3 regions of the Clostridium sp. CM027 genome follow, and region 2 is predicted to be linked to each of the others. Evidence: riboswitches for the same ligand, from Rfam matches in the RefSeq annotation. Region 2 holds a riboswitch; each other region holds the start of a gene.
The links. A riboswitch is a leader RNA that binds a small molecule or an ion and turns the genes downstream of it on or off. The one in region 2 is predicted to bind thiamine pyrophosphate.
Positions count from the first base shown of each region.

Region 1: another riboswitch for thiamine pyrophosphate. It lies ahead of thiD (bifunctional hydroxymethylpyrimidine kinase/phosphomethylpyrimidine kinase); the one in region 2 lies ahead of KTC92_RS04475 (thiamine-binding protein).
Region 3: another riboswitch for thiamine pyrophosphate. It lies ahead of thiT (energy-coupled thiamine transporter ThiT); the one in region 2 lies ahead of KTC92_RS04475 (thiamine-binding protein).

Region 1 is NZ_CP077725.1:1,656,687-1,661,794, forward strand. Features, by position in the region: gene thiM (hydroxyethylthiazole kinase) at 1-721, opposite strand, end outside; gene thiD (bifunctional hydroxymethylpyrimidine kinase/phosphomethylpyrimidine kinase) at 927-1,751, opposite strand; TPP riboswitch at 1,898-2,008, opposite strand; gene glpK (glycerol kinase GlpK) at 2,078-3,568, opposite strand; gene KTC92_RS07945 (hypothetical protein) at 3,892-4,251, shown strand; gene KTC92_RS07950 (hypothetical protein) at 4,371-4,658, opposite strand; gene KTC92_RS07955 (50S ribosomal protein L25) at 4,815-5,108, opposite strand, start outside.
Region 2 is NZ_CP077725.1:906,082-911,189, forward strand. Features, by position in the region: gene KTC92_RS04460 (ABC transporter ATP-binding protein) at 1-120, opposite strand, end outside; gene KTC92_RS04465 (ABC transporter substrate-binding protein) at 101-1,108, opposite strand; gene KTC92_RS04470 (ABC transporter permease) at 1,145-1,921, opposite strand; gene KTC92_RS04475 (thiamine-binding protein) at 1,893-2,183, opposite strand; TPP riboswitch at 2,296-2,405, opposite strand; gene KTC92_RS04480 (hypothetical protein) at 2,493-2,792, opposite strand; gene KTC92_RS04485 (patatin-like phospholipase family protein) at 2,927-3,937, shown strand; gene KTC92_RS04490 (sugar nucleotide-binding protein) at 4,169-5,029, shown strand.
Region 3 is NZ_CP077725.1:2,003,490-2,008,597, forward strand. Features, by position in the region: gene metA (homoserine O-succinyltransferase) at 1-750, shown strand, start outside; gene KTC92_RS09460 (polysaccharide deacetylase family protein) at 817-1,680, opposite strand; TPP riboswitch at 1,953-2,057, shown strand; gene thiT (energy-coupled thiamine transporter ThiT) at 2,145-2,786, shown strand; gene KTC92_RS09470 (OFA family MFS transporter) at 2,989-4,179, opposite strand; gene KTC92_RS09475 (DUF2294 domain-containing protein) at 4,322-4,684, opposite strand; gene KTC92_RS09480 (NAD(P)/FAD-dependent oxidoreductase) at 4,811-5,108, opposite strand, start outside.

The DNA.
Region 1 (5,108 bases), 750 kb from region 2:
CATAAGCTGTTTCTCCTGCAATACCCATTGAAACAATTCCTGCGAGTGCTGCTATTAAATTATTATCTCCAGCGCCTAAATAACAACCAATAACGGAAGTACACATACATCCTGTACCTGTAACCCTAGACATTATTTTATGACCGTTAGATGCGGTGTAAAGAGTCTTACCATCTGATATAATGTCTACAGCACCTGTTATAACTACTACCGTATTAAATTTAACAGCAAAATTCCTTGCCATTTCTTTCTCTCTTGTAAATTCATTACTATCTACAGAAAAACTCTCACTAGCATCTACACCTCTTGTTATAGTTTTAATACCATAAATTGTTTTTATTTCAGATAAATTCCCTCTAATAACTGCTAATTTCACTTCATTTATAATTCTTTTGCAAGTTTCTGTTCTATAAGTTGTTGCACCTACTCCGACAGGATCTAAGATAACAGGTATGTTTAATTCATTTGCCATCTTTCCTGCCTCAATCATAGCCTCTATAATTACACTATTTAATGTTCCTATATTTATAACAAGTGAAGATGCAAGTGATACCATCTCGCGAACTTCATGAATATCCTCCGCCATAACCGGTGACCCACCTATTGCTAGTGTAATATTGGCACAATCATTAACGGTAACATAATTTGTTATTTGGTGCACCAATGGGGTTTTTTCTCTTAAATTGTTTAGTAATTTAATTATTTTCTTATTAATTTCCATTTTGACATCATCCTCCAAATTATTGTTTATATAAATCCTGTAATAATCATAACGGGCATTGTAGCTCCAAGTAATAAATAACGTTTTATAAAGTAATATCTACTGCTATAAATATGATACATACTAATACATTATTTACTCCCCTTAAACTTTGTGTTATTAAGTTTACAGAACTCGCTGCTAAAAATCCAGTTTTTCACTATCCTTAATCATTTGCCATCCCTGCTTTTTTATATAATTCGTAGAAATGATTTGTAGGTCCCACCCCATGCCCAATATCTAAAGAATGCTTTATAGCAGTTGTTATATACTGCTTTGAATTTTTTATTGAATCCTTCATGCTATAGCCAAGCGCCAAATTTGCAGCTATGGCTGAAGACAAAGTACATCCAGTTCCATGAGTATTTTTTGTATTTATTCTCTCAGACGTAAAATGTGTAATTTCACTTCCATCATAAAACACATCTACGGCTTCCCCCTGCATATGTCCTCCCTTTAAAAGCACATTTTTGCATCCTAGCTTGTACATTTCTTTTGCTGCACTTTCCATATCTACTACTGTTTCAATGCTCGTAATATCTGAATTTACTTCTTTTAAAATTTCTTCAGCCTCAGGGACATTAGGTGTAATAATTGACGCTAGTGGAATTAATTTTTTAACCAAAGCCGTTTTTGACTCTGGCTTTAACAGTGAATAACCGCTTTTTGAGATCATTACGGGATCGAGTACTACGTTTTTAGGCTTGTATTGTTTTAATTTCTCACTTATCACATCAATAGTTGAGATCACAGAAACCATACCAATTTTAACCGCATCTACAACTATGTCTGTAAAAATAGCATCAATTTGTGCCTTGATGATTTCTTCGCCCAAGTCTTGCACTGCAAAAACCCCCATAGTATTTTGTGCTGTTATCGCTGTAATTACACTCATCCCGTATACGCCACTCGCACTTAAGCTTTTTAAATCTGCCTGTACACCTGCTCCTCCTGAGCTGTCAGAACCTGCTATAGTTAAAACTTTTTTCATATCAATTCCCTCCTAAAATAATTGTTTTTTAAATGTTAAATCATCACCTGCGGCACTATTCATCCATTTTATTTATAAAACAAAAAACACAAACCCATAGGATTCGTGTTTAAATTATCTTGATATATAAAAATATATACATATATAATACACCAATAAACAACTTCCTACGCTGGCATTATCCAGATCAGGTTATAGGGTCAAAGAATTAAAGTTCTTTCTCTCAGTTGGCCTATCCAACTCCCCTGTGTTAGGTTATTCTTTTATATTTCATATGTTAATAATAGCATAACAAATTATTATTAACAATTAATATTTCGTTACTACTATTCAAGTTTTATGCCTGATCTTTTAACAGCTATATGCCATCCATGAAGTAATTCTTTTCTTTTTTCTTCTGTCATACTAGGTTTGAAACTTCTTGATATTGCCCAATGCTTTGCTACTTCATCTTTGCTCTTCCAATATCCTACTGCTAGCCCTGCAAGATAAGCCGCACCGAGTGCTGTAGTTTCAGTAACCTCTGGTCTGTCTACTTGAACGTTTAAAATATCAGATTGAAACTGCATTAAGAAATTGTTATTGCAAGCTCCTCCATCTACTTTAAGTTCTGTAAGTATAATTCCAGAATCTTCTTGCATTGCTTTTAAAACATCATGTGTTTGGTAAGCAAGCGCTTCGAGAGTTGCTCTTATTAAATGTTCTTTCTTTGCTCCTCTTGTAAGACCTACAATTGTTCCTCTTGCATAAGGATCCCAATACGGTGCTCCAAGTCCAACAAAAGCCGGAACTACATATACTCCATTTGTATCTTCTACCGCATTAGCATATTCTTCGCAATCAGCAGCATTGTCAATCATGCGTAGCTCATCTCTTAACCATTGTATAGCTGCTCCAGCTATAAATACACTACCCTCAAGAGCATACTCTACTTTTCCATCTATTCCCCAAGCAATCGTTGTAAGTAATCCCTGTTTAGATTGAATTGCTTTGTCTCCTGTATTCATAAGCATGAAGCAGCCTGTCCCATATGTGTTTTTAGCTGTTCCTGGTGAATAGCAAGTTTGTCCAAATAATGCCGCTTGTTGGTCTCCAGCCGCTCCAGCAATTGGAATTTCCCCTCCAAACAATGAAATATCGGTGTTGCCATATACACAACTTGAAGGTTTTACTTCTGGGAGCATTGATTTTGGTATGTTCAATGTTTCTAAAATTTCGTCATCCCATGTAAGTTCATGAATATTAAATAGCATTGTTCTTGAAGCATTAGAATAGTCTGTTACATATGTTTTTCCTTTTGTTAAATTCCAAATTAACCAAGTATCTATATTGCCAAACAATAAATTTCCTGCTTCAGCTTCTGCTCTAGCGCCTTCTACATTGTCCAATATCCATTTTATTTTTGTTCCAGAAAAATAAGCGTCTAAAATCAATCCCGTTTTAGCTCTAACAATTTTATCAAATCCTTTTTGTGTTAATTCATCACAAGTCTCTGCAGTTCTTCTACATTGCCATACAATTGCATTGTATACCGGAACTCCCGTTCGTCTATCCCAAACTACAGTAGTTTCTCTTTGATTTGTAATACCTATTGCTGCTATATCAGACGCCGTAGCATTAACTTCAGCCATCGCTTCTGTTGCAACGCTAATTTGACTTGACCATATCTCCATTGGGTCATGTTCTACCCACCCTCCTTTTGGGAAAATCTGAGTAAATTCTTTTTGAGCGGACGTTACAATAAGTCCCTTTTCATTGAATAGTATACACCTTGAACTGGTTGTACCTTGATCAAGTGCCATTATATATTTAGCCATTTTAGCAAAACTCCTTTTTGAAATTAGTCTTATTGAATCGTTTACACATTGATAAAGAAAAAAATACGTTAATATATCATTATATTTAGTATAACTGATTATTATATTTATTGCAATATAACTTATAAACTTCACAATTTAGATTTATTTTTTAAATATCACATCGCCGCTGCTACGATATATAATAAGATCTTAAAATTTTTACAATCTTAAAATTTCAAGTAAAAATTCTCAATATTTTCATCTATATTTTAAGATAAAATGGGTAAACTATATACTGTACTTGATTAGTGTAATTTTTATATTAGAAGGGAGAGATACTTATGAATAACAATTTAGAAGAAACAAAAGAATTAAATAAACAATCAGCAGCTAATGGAGGTTCAAGCTCTTACTCAAATGCTGGTATGTCTAGTAGCACTAGTGCTTCCACTCTACAAGAAACAATTCAATTAAATAATGAATCAGCTTCAAATAAAGGTACTAGTGGTGTTTCAAATTCTGCTATGTCAAATATGTCTAGCAGCACTAGTGACTCTACTTTAGCAGAAACAAAACAATTAAATAGTCAATCAAGTGCTGGTATGTCTAATATGAGTAGTAGCAATAGTGATGCTGCTTTAGAAGAGACAAAAAAGCTAAATAATCAATCCTATGCAAATAAAGGTACTAGTTCAAAATAAACTTTTATTTATATGTTCTTTAGATTCCATTTAATAATTTTTCGATGATATGATACTTTTTAAAGGAAGCCATTTAATTAAATGGCTTCCTTTAATATTTATTTTATTGTTATAATAACCTATTCTTCTATATAAGTAATATTACCATCAAAAATGTAATTCAAAGAAGTTTTTGTACCTTCTAGTGCATACATCATTTTTTCAATTACCACTTGTTCTTCTTTGCTAGTTGTTATAGAAAGTTTATCTACTTCATTAACTTCAGACTTTAGTTCAAATTCATATATAAAATCGTTTATTAGTCTTATCCACTCGGATATGTCATTAGAACCTATATTTTCTCTCTTTCCGAAATCTTTTAATGTTCTATCTAATTGTTTTTTTGAATATCTCAATATATTTGCCATTCTTTAGCCTCCTAATTTTACTCACAATAATAAGTATCTATTTGCTTATATTCTTTTTCTTACCTCATCATCAAAACATTTTAAATTTTATCCATAATAGATAAAAGGATGAACTTTTCATGTTCATCCTTTTATTATTATATAATTACTATTTTATTATTTAGCTTCAGTTTCAGCAACAACTGCTTCAGCTGTAACTTCTTCAGTCACTTCTTCTTTCATTTGTGCTATAGCTGCGTAAATTTGATTTTCATCATCAGTAACTTTTATTTGATTATTTAAATCAAAGTCCTTTATTGTAATTGTATCTCCAAGTATTTTTTGTGATATATCAATACTTATTCCATCAGGTAATATACCCATGCTTCCAACAACATCTATCTCAGCTTTATAAATCTTCAACTCAAGTAGATTGGCTGCTACATTCTCTTCTCCCTTGAAAGAAATAGG
Region 2 (5,108 bases):
ACTTATAAACTCATTCTCTCTTGCATAAAAAGAAACATCCTTTATTATATTCATACTTCCAAAAGTTTTTTTAATATTTTCTACTCTTAATTTTTCATTACTAGTTCGGTAAGTACTCATTAGTAAATGCCTCACTCGCCTTCATATCTTTTCCTAGAAGCTTTTTATCTAAAAGAAATTTGGTGTAATTATTCCAAACCGATTCTTTCATTACGCCCCATTTTTCAGCTTCAGCTTTATATTGATCCTTTAAATATTTTTGACTTGCGACGGCAAGAGCTTCATCTGTCTCCGGTGCATTTTTCAGTAAAACCTTAGCACTTTCCTCAGGTTTCTCCATGCTGTATTCATATCCTTTTGTAACTGCTTTTAAAAATTTCTTTGCCATTTCAGGATCCGCTTTTAATTTGTTCTCATTGGCTATAATTACCGGAGTATAATAATCTAAATCTTTATTTAATTTTCCAATATCAATATAGTCAATAGGAATATTTTTAAGCTTCGCTTCTATTCCTGTCCATCCATAAAATACCCATTCAATATCAATATTTTTCTTAGTTACAGCAAAGAAATCCTCTGATCCTGCATCTACCATCTTTAGTTTTGAAAAATCCGCATTATCTTTTTCCATAACCGCCTTTAAAATTGCATTTTCAGAAGGCGACCCCCATCCGCCATAGGTTTTTCCTTCAAAATCCTTAGGAGATTTAATATTTTTTTCCTTAGGCGATGCAAACCCGGAAGTATTATGCTGAATAATAGTGGCTATAGCTTTTATTGGAAGTGGATCTTTAGCAGTTCTAGCATAAGTTACATCTTCTTGATAGCTTACGCCAAAATCTCCTTTGCCCGCTGCAATTAAACTTGCAGTACTTCCCTGCGCTGGTTGAATAATTTCCACGTCAAGTCCTTCTTCTTTAAAATATCCATTATCTTTCGCTACATATAATCCAGTATGATTAGTGTTTGGTATCCAATCTAAAATAACAGTAACCTTTTTTAAAGTTTCTTCCTTCTTTACATCTTCTTTTTTTGCAGCACAACCCACAAATAAAACCGTAGTCATTGAAACTGTTAATAATAATGAAATTACTTTCTTTAGCATGATTTTACCTCCAAATAAAATAATATGTCCTATTTAAATTTAGTCATTGTTATCTGCTTTATTTCTAGTCCAAGGAGTAAAAAAATATTGTAATAAATTCAAGAGTCCAAATAGTCCCATGCTTAATATTACAATAATTATAATCACTGCAAAAACTTTATCAAGTGCATATGAATTTTTAGCTCTAATCATATATACCCCAAGCCCCTTATCTCCTCCAAGCCATTCTCCAATAACTGCCCCCATAATACTATAGGTTGCTGCTATTCTAAGGCCCGAAAAAAAATTTACAGTAGAGGATGGCAGCTTCACCATGGTGAAAATTTGAAACTTACTAGCTCCCATAGTCTTTAAAAGGTTTACCATATCCGCGTCTACTGATTCTAATCCATCAATCAAACTAACAACTATAGGGAAAAAGCACACTAACACTACTACAATAATCTTAGGCAATATTCCAAAACCAAACCATATTATGAAAAGTGGTGCTAGCGCAATAATTGGAACAGTTTGAGATACTACTAAAATTGGATATATGCATTTTTTAATGATTTTCACATTATCCATTAAGATGGCTAAAATTAACGCAATCAAAATTGATATTGCGAATCCAATCAAGGCTTCATATAAAGTCGCATAAATATGCTTAGTAATGCTTGGAACTATATTCACCAAGGTACTAATAATATCTTTTGGCGAAGGCAATATGTATTGCGGAACCTTCCATTTGTCTACAGCTATCTGCCATATAAAAAGAATTATTAATTGAAAAACTATAGGAATAAGTTTATTTTCTATACTTATATGTTTTTTCATTCATAGTCACGCCTTCAGCTTTATAATCGATTTTCACTATAGAAACAACCCTACTTGCTCCATGAACTACACAAATTTCCTGGGCCTTTTTTACTATATCTAAAAGCTCATCCATTTCACCTTCCATAGTGGTTTCCATTGGTCCTACCTCATATTTCACTCCACTAGATTGAATATATTCTATAACCTTATCTACTACTGGGTAAATTTTTTCTTCCGCAACCACTGGTATAACTTGAAGACTCACATTTACAACTGACATTTCAATTCCCCCTTATAATATTGTTAAAGTAAAATAAACCCTTTGCTCATTTTTAAGCGAAGGGTTCTATAATCGAATAACTTTGCACCATTTATATATTCTTATTTTAACCTAAATGCAAATTATATTTTCCCTCCGCTGGCATTATCCAATTCAGGTTATAAGGGTCGAAACTTAACTGTTTCCTCTCAGACAAAAATATTGACTCCCCTAGTTTTTAATATTAAATTACTTTACACGTATATACTACCTAAAAATTCTTATAATGTCAAACCATAAAAAACGCATCTTTTATTCAGTGCGTTTTTCTTAACAATCCATATTATCTTCAAACTTTTTAATATTTTCCTTTAGTTCATCTATTTGTTTTTGTAAATCCTTATTATCGCCCTTAGAATTACTGTTTCCATTATCTCCAGATTGATTGCCATCCTGCGATTCAAGATTTTGAGACTGAGCTGCAATTATCAAAATACTCTGCGCCAAACCCGTTAAAAAATTACCTATTACATTTTGTTGATTAACATTAAGTTTTCCAGCAATTATAATCCCTATTACTGTTGCTAATGTGGCTAATTGACAAGGCGTGAATTCTTCTAACTTTTTCATACATTGCCTCTTTTATAAAATGGTTGTAATATATTATATTCTTTTAACAAAAAAAAGTGTAACTAATATTATTTTTTAAATATATGACATGAAGATATTTTTATTCATATATTACTCATAAAGGGGTGATATATATGAATATATACAACAATAGAAGATTTGCAGATATTGTGTTTGAAGGTGGCGGAGTTAAGGGCATCGGTCTTGTAGGTGCCTTAAAAACATTTGAGGATAATGGATATCAATGGAAAAATATTTCAGGAAACTCTGCCGGATCTATTATAGCTGCACTAGTTGCGGTAGGCTACCCAGCTGACGAGATAAAAAAATTAATGCTAAATCTAGACTACACAAAATTTGCTGATAAAAGTCATTTTAATATGCCTATATTCTCTGATGCTTACAATCTACTTTTTAAAAAAGGCATTTATAAAGGTGACTATATAAAAAATTGGATTGACGAAGTTCTATCGCATAAACTTAAGCTTACAAATAGGAAAAAAATAACCTTTGGAGATTTGATTATTCCAGGAGAAAAGGGTATTCTTTTAAATAATAATAAGTATAAAAGAAAATACAAACTGCATATTATAGCAACTGATATTAGCTGTGGAAAGATGCTAATACTACCAGAGGATATTGCGGGATACGGGATAAATCCTGATGAACTTGAAGTAAGTTTGGCAATAAGAATGAGCATATCTATCCCCTATTTTTTTCACCCTGTAAACTTATATAATATAAAGACTAATAAAAAGTCTCTCATTGTTGATGGTGGTGTTTTAAGCAATTATCCAGTTTGGATTTTTGATGTGAATGGTGTTCCTCTCTGGCCAACCATCGGTTTTAAACTCGGAGGGAACAAAGAAATACGAGAACATAAAATCACAAATATCTTAAATTTTACTAGCTCAATTATTGAGACTATGTTAGAAGCACAAGATGATATTCATATAAGCGAAATGGATTTCTTGCGTACTGTAAAAATCGATACCCTTGATATTAAAACCACAGATTTTAATATTGGGAATAAAAAAATTATGGAGTTATATAATTCTGGTGAAGTTTGCGCAAAAGAATTTCTTAAAAATTGGGAAGATAATTATAAAAAGCATAGAATCTTTAGAAGTAATTCTTTTAAATAATAATCGTTGCTAAAAACACTAAATCTTTTTATTCATATATACACCATCTTACATTTATTTATTGAACAATACTAAGAATCTAAAAGTGCACTAAGCTTAATAATTATTATTATTATTATTATTATTATTAAGCTTAGGTGTTTTTTTCTTAGTTCACAAATTTAGTCACAGTTCAAATAATGTGATATTATAATATTAAGAAAAAAAAAGAAAAAAAATGAGGTGAGTTCAATGAAAAAAGTATTATTAACCGGCTCTAATGGTTTCTTAGCATCAAGATATTACACATATTATAAAGATAAATACGAAATAATCCCATTAGGACATGCAGAGTTAGATATAACAGACGAGAGTAAAGCCTTAGAAATTATACAGAAATTCAAACCTGATTACGTGATACATACCGCTGCTATTGCTGATACAGGTTTGTGTGAACGAAACCCAGAACTATCTTATGAAATAAATGTAAAAGGTTCAATTAACATTGCTAAAGCCTGTAGTTTAACAAAATCTAAATTAATATATTTAAGTTCTGAACAAATTTTTAATGGCAATTTCGAATCAGGACCATATAATGAAAATCACATTCCAACTCCAAATACCATTTATGGGAAACATAAACTTGAAGCTGAAAACGAATTAAAAGGAATTATTGATGAACTATGGATTTTAAGACTTACTTGGTTATTTGGATTTCCAGAAAAAAATTGCAGGGTAAATTCTAATATACTATGGAATGTTGTATCTTCTATTTTAAAGTATAAAAAAATGAAATTACCCTCAAATGAATTTAGAGGAATGACCTATGTTTATGATATAATAGCAAATTTTGATAAGATTTTTACTCTTCCATACGGAACTTATCACACTGGAAGCGAAAATAACTTAAGCACTTATGATATAGCTTTGCTCATATTAAAAGAAATTGGCTTAAATCATAAAGCAGGTAATTATTTAGAAAAAGATACCGAAAAATACAAAGAACATCCAAGGGACTTACGAATAAGTAATAGCAAATTGAAGAATTATGATATTGTTATGCCTAAAACTGAAGATGGCATTAAAAAGTGCCTTAAAGATTTCAACTATTAATTGTCTACTAAAGTAGCTTTATCTACTAAAGTAGCATTATCTACTAAAAAGCACGTAACAGGTGGGGATTTACCTGTTA
Region 3 (5,108 bases), 1.1 Mb from region 2:
CTTCTTGGGAACTCTCCACTACAGATTGATATAGTTCTTCTTCACCCTGCAAGCCATGCATGTAAAAATATATCGCAGGAACATTTAATTAAATTTTATAACACTTTTGAAGAAATAAAGAATTCTAGATTTGATGGAATGATAATAACTGGAGCGCCAATTGAAAGTATTCCCTTTGAAGAAGTGGATTACTGGGAGGAGCTTAAAAAAATTATGGAATGGAGTGTTCACAATGTATACTCTACCTTGCATATTTGTTGGGGTGCTCAAGCAGGGCTTCATTATCATTACGGAGTGCAAAAACATAAACTTGATAGTAAAGTATTTGGAGTGTTTAAACATAAAATAACAAAGCAAAACGTTAAACTTTTGAGTGGATTTGATGATGAATTTTATGTTCCACATTCAAGACATACTGAAATAAGAAAAGTTGATATTGATAAAATAGATGAGCTTGAAATTTTATCAGAATCTGAGGAATCAGGCATTTACATTGTATCAGCAAAAAAGGGAAGACAAATTTTTATAACCGGGCATTCAGAGTATGATCCATTAACATTAAAAAATGAATATGACAGGGATATAGCAAACGGCTTAAATATAAATGTCCCCAAAAATTATTATCCAAAAGACGATCCATTAAAAATACCTATCGTAAAATGGAGAGGTCACTCAAGTTTGCTTTTTTTAAACTGGTTAAATTATTATGTTTATCAGGAGACACCTTACAATTTGGTGTACCTAGAATAATACATATAAAAGTTGGGCCCCTAGTAACTTAGGGACCCAACTCTAAATATTGAACTTTATTAAAATTTAATCTGTATTAGAAATACGTTTCTTAAATTCTTCCATGTCATGGAATGAACTTATATATACCCTATGTAAGGAAAGTATACCATCCTCTTTGGAAGACCATCTGCCGTCAGTACTAAAAGCCATTGTATACCCTGCTTCTCGTACAGCCTCAATTGAAGTTTTGCTGTATCCACCATAAGGGTAGGAAAAGAATTTTATTTGTTTATTTAATATTTTTTCCAAATCTTTTTTAGATTTAACTAAAGTTTCTAGTTGCTTATCCTTAGGCATCTCTTTTAAATTTTCATGCTTTACGGTATGACTCCCTATTTCCACTCCATATTTTTCCATTTCCACAAGCTGTTTCGAAGTCATATAGTTAGGACTTTTATCAATACTACCAGTAATAACAAAAATTGTTGCTTTAAAATTATACTTTTTCAAAACAGGGAACATATCCGTATAATTATCTTCATAACCATCATCAAAAGTAAGAACTATGGATTTTTCAGGTATTGGTATATCCTTAATAAGATATTCATATAAATTTGTAAGTGTAATAGTATAATAACCATTATCTTTTAAATATTTTAGTTGCTCCTCAAATCTTTTAACAGGAAGACGAATAGGATTATCTTTTTCGTAGTCAATTGAATGGTACATTAAAACTGGAACACTCTTTCCTGAAGCCTTCATAACAGCAGTCTTGTCAAAAGCGGGTATCGAAGAGGTTTGAGCGGGTTCAGCCGGTTTAACGGGTTCAACTGCAGTTGCTGGTTTAACTGGGGCAGTTTTTTTTATTGTAGCAGTCTTCGATCTTGAACACCCCGAAAGAGACATTAAAATAACGAGTGTAAATATTAAAATTATTTTTTTTCTCATAATAACCTCCTTGTATGTATTTTTTCGGAAACACATATTATTTTTTAATCTTCATCATCTAATACAAAACCCCTTAATAATAAATTCCCTGAGTATTTTGTAACCCTAATGCTAAATTGATCACCTTACATTTATTAACTTTATACCATCCAGATTATAAAATCAATCTTTTCCGGTATTTTCTTTATTTTATTATTTTCTTTTAATTCATAAATATCTAAAACAGGTTGTAAAATATAATATACTTCTATATAATTAAATTATAATAATAATATATGTGCTAGGGGTGCCTAATGGCTGAGATATGAATATTTAATTCATTGACCCTTATACCTGATCTGGATAATACCAGCGGAGGAAAGCGGTTATGATGTATAAGTATATTAACTATATTCCTTTTTTGAATATAGTTTTTTTGTTTTTGCCATAATACTTCTGTAGCACAATACATGGAGGCTATAAAAATGACTTTTACCGAAAGAATCGCTGAAATTACAAAAACCCCCATTGCTCTTTTTGCACTATTAGGAGTTTTGTTATTAATCTATGCAGTTTTGAAAGTTAGGAAAATTAAATTTACTACGCAGATGATAACTTTAGTTGGTATATCTCTTGCATTATCTACTGTATTGCAGTTTATTACAATTATAAAATTACCACAAGGTGGTAGCATTACTGCTGGGAGCATGGTTCCAATCATACTTATATCCTTATTTTATGGTCCTGAAGTTGGGTTTTTAACAGGTTTTTTATTTGGAATTATTAATTTTTTAGTAGCACCCTTCGCACTCCATCCAGTGCAAGTACTATTTGATTATCCGCTTCCTTTTATGGCCATTGGAATAGTTGGTTACTTTAGATCACGTAATACTAAGGTCATACTTATTGGCGTAGTCGTAGCAATGCTAGCTAGATTTACATGCCATTTTATTTCTGGAGTAGTGTTCTTCGGAAGCTATGCTCCAAAAGGAACCTCTGTTTATTTATACTCCCTTTTATATAACGGTTCATACCTAAGTGTGGAAACCATTATTACCTGTGTAATTATTGGGCTTCTACCTTTAAAACGATTATCAAAGTTAGCTATAACCAAAGCTCTAAATTAACTCGAAATATATCTACTACCTACTTCACGTTTTTCTTCAACCAAAAGTTATACTAATACATTATTCTGTTCATCATGAAGTTTACTGTATTATATTTAATGCTACGTAATATTAATATTACGTAGCATTAAATATAATAACTTAGAAATTACTATCAATCATCTCTTAACTCTAGCCCACTAAAATGGGCAATTCTGTTAGATTACGTTTTAATCATTCTTTTAGATGAAAGAATACCCATAATACATAAACCAATTATAAAATAAAAAATATAATTATAATTCGCAAGGATATCCATTAGAAGTCCAGAAGCCAACACCCCGATAATGGCTCCTATACCATATGCCGTAAACACAACACCATAATTCTCACTATAATGTTTCGTTCCATACATATCAAGAGTTGAAGTAGGCGCTATAGCTAACCATCCTCCAAGATTAAACCAAAATATCGAAAACGCTATACTAAATAATACTAAACTGCCTTCATTTGCCACTAGCATTAATAATGCTGCGATAATAATTAGTGCGTAAGAAATTAGCATGGCGGTTTTAGACGAGTACTTATCCGTAATCAAGCCAAATATAGGTCTACCTATTCCATTAAAAACTGCAAATACGATCATTAATAAAGCTACTGTTTTTGGGGATAGCTTAATGAGTTCTACACCAACGTTACTTGTCATTCCAATTAACATTAGTCCAATCATTGATCCAATCATAAAATTTACATATAACCCTTTAAAGTTTTTTGATTTAATCATTTTAGCAGTATTCGTACCATTCATATGAATTTTTGTGCTTGCAGTTGTTTCAAGACTTTTACTTTCCACATCAGACGGATATCTAAATGGATACGAAAGCAAAGGTATTATTACCCCAAAAGATACACCTAATATTAGGAAAGCTTTTGTTATTCCATAACTTTCTATTAAATTTCTTGCAAGTGGAGCTGTTATAAGTGGTGACAACCCAAATCCTATTAATACAATGCCTACTACTAAGCCTTTTTTTTCTGGAAACCATTTTGCTACTACCGTCATCGGAGCTCCATATGCTATGCCTACGCCAGCGCCAATTATTACCCCATATGTTATAGTTAAAATATATATATTTGGTGCATATGCAGATAATATCCATCCTAATGCTACAAGAAGTGCACCCATAGAAATAACCATTCTTGGACTGTATTTCTCTAAATATTTTCCAGTTATAAACATAAAAAATGAATAAGCTGCTAAAGAAACCATGTAAGGAAAGCCACTTTGAGTAGATCCTATATTAAAAGCCTTTTCAATTGGAATCCTAAAAACACTCCATGAGTATACAGTGCCTAAGCACATCATAATTATAATTCCCAAAATCACATATATCCACCTTTGCTTAAATTTCATATTATCATCCCCTTCGTTTTTTATAATACTCCTTTAAAATTAAAATCAATAAAAAAGCCAATAACAAAAACTCCTCACTCAGAGTTATAGTTATTGGCTTACCCCTTGACTGGTCATTGACCCTTCAGTGCGTCTTCCATGATTATTTTATTAATCGTTCTTCAATATCTTGGTCTACAATTATAGCTATAATTTTTTCACCTGTTTTGGTACTCACATCAGAATAAGTACTTACTATATTAACATCAATTATAGATTTTATAGTTTCTTCCAAATTTTCTCTTGCATTCTCAAACAAAGCAATATTCAGTCTTTTAATTAAATCGACGCCTTCCTTGCTTTGAGCCAAGCTTTTTTCTGATTTACTTAAAAATCCTTTAAGTCTTACTATAATTAAATCTTGAAATATGATTGTCCGAATTTTTTCTGGGCCTCTACCCATGTGTTCAATCTCAAATTTACTAATTGCTTCGCTTAATTTCGCTTCAATTTGTCCTTTTGTCATTGAGCTCCTCCATAAATCATCATAAATAGAATCAGAGTCTTGATATAATAAATAATTTTAGCATATCAATTGATAATTGTAAATAATAATATTTAAGGTTGTAGTTTGTTACTTTATCATCCTTTGCTAAGATTCAAATTTCCTAATCAAATTTATTTCCGCTCTAACAGGCGGTTTAGAATCACTTTTGCCTCGCACGTTCACTTTATCTTCGCAAATATTCAGTTCTCTTGCTATAATAGCCTTAACTCTAGGTTTACAAAAATTCCCTTGGCAAGTTCCCATTCCTGCTCTTGTACGTCTTTTAATCGCATCTATAGAGTTAATTGGTATATTTCTATGAAGCGCATCTATAATCTCTGCCTCTGTAACCTGCTCACATCTGCATATAATATTTTTTGATTTATCTTCATGATTAACTTCT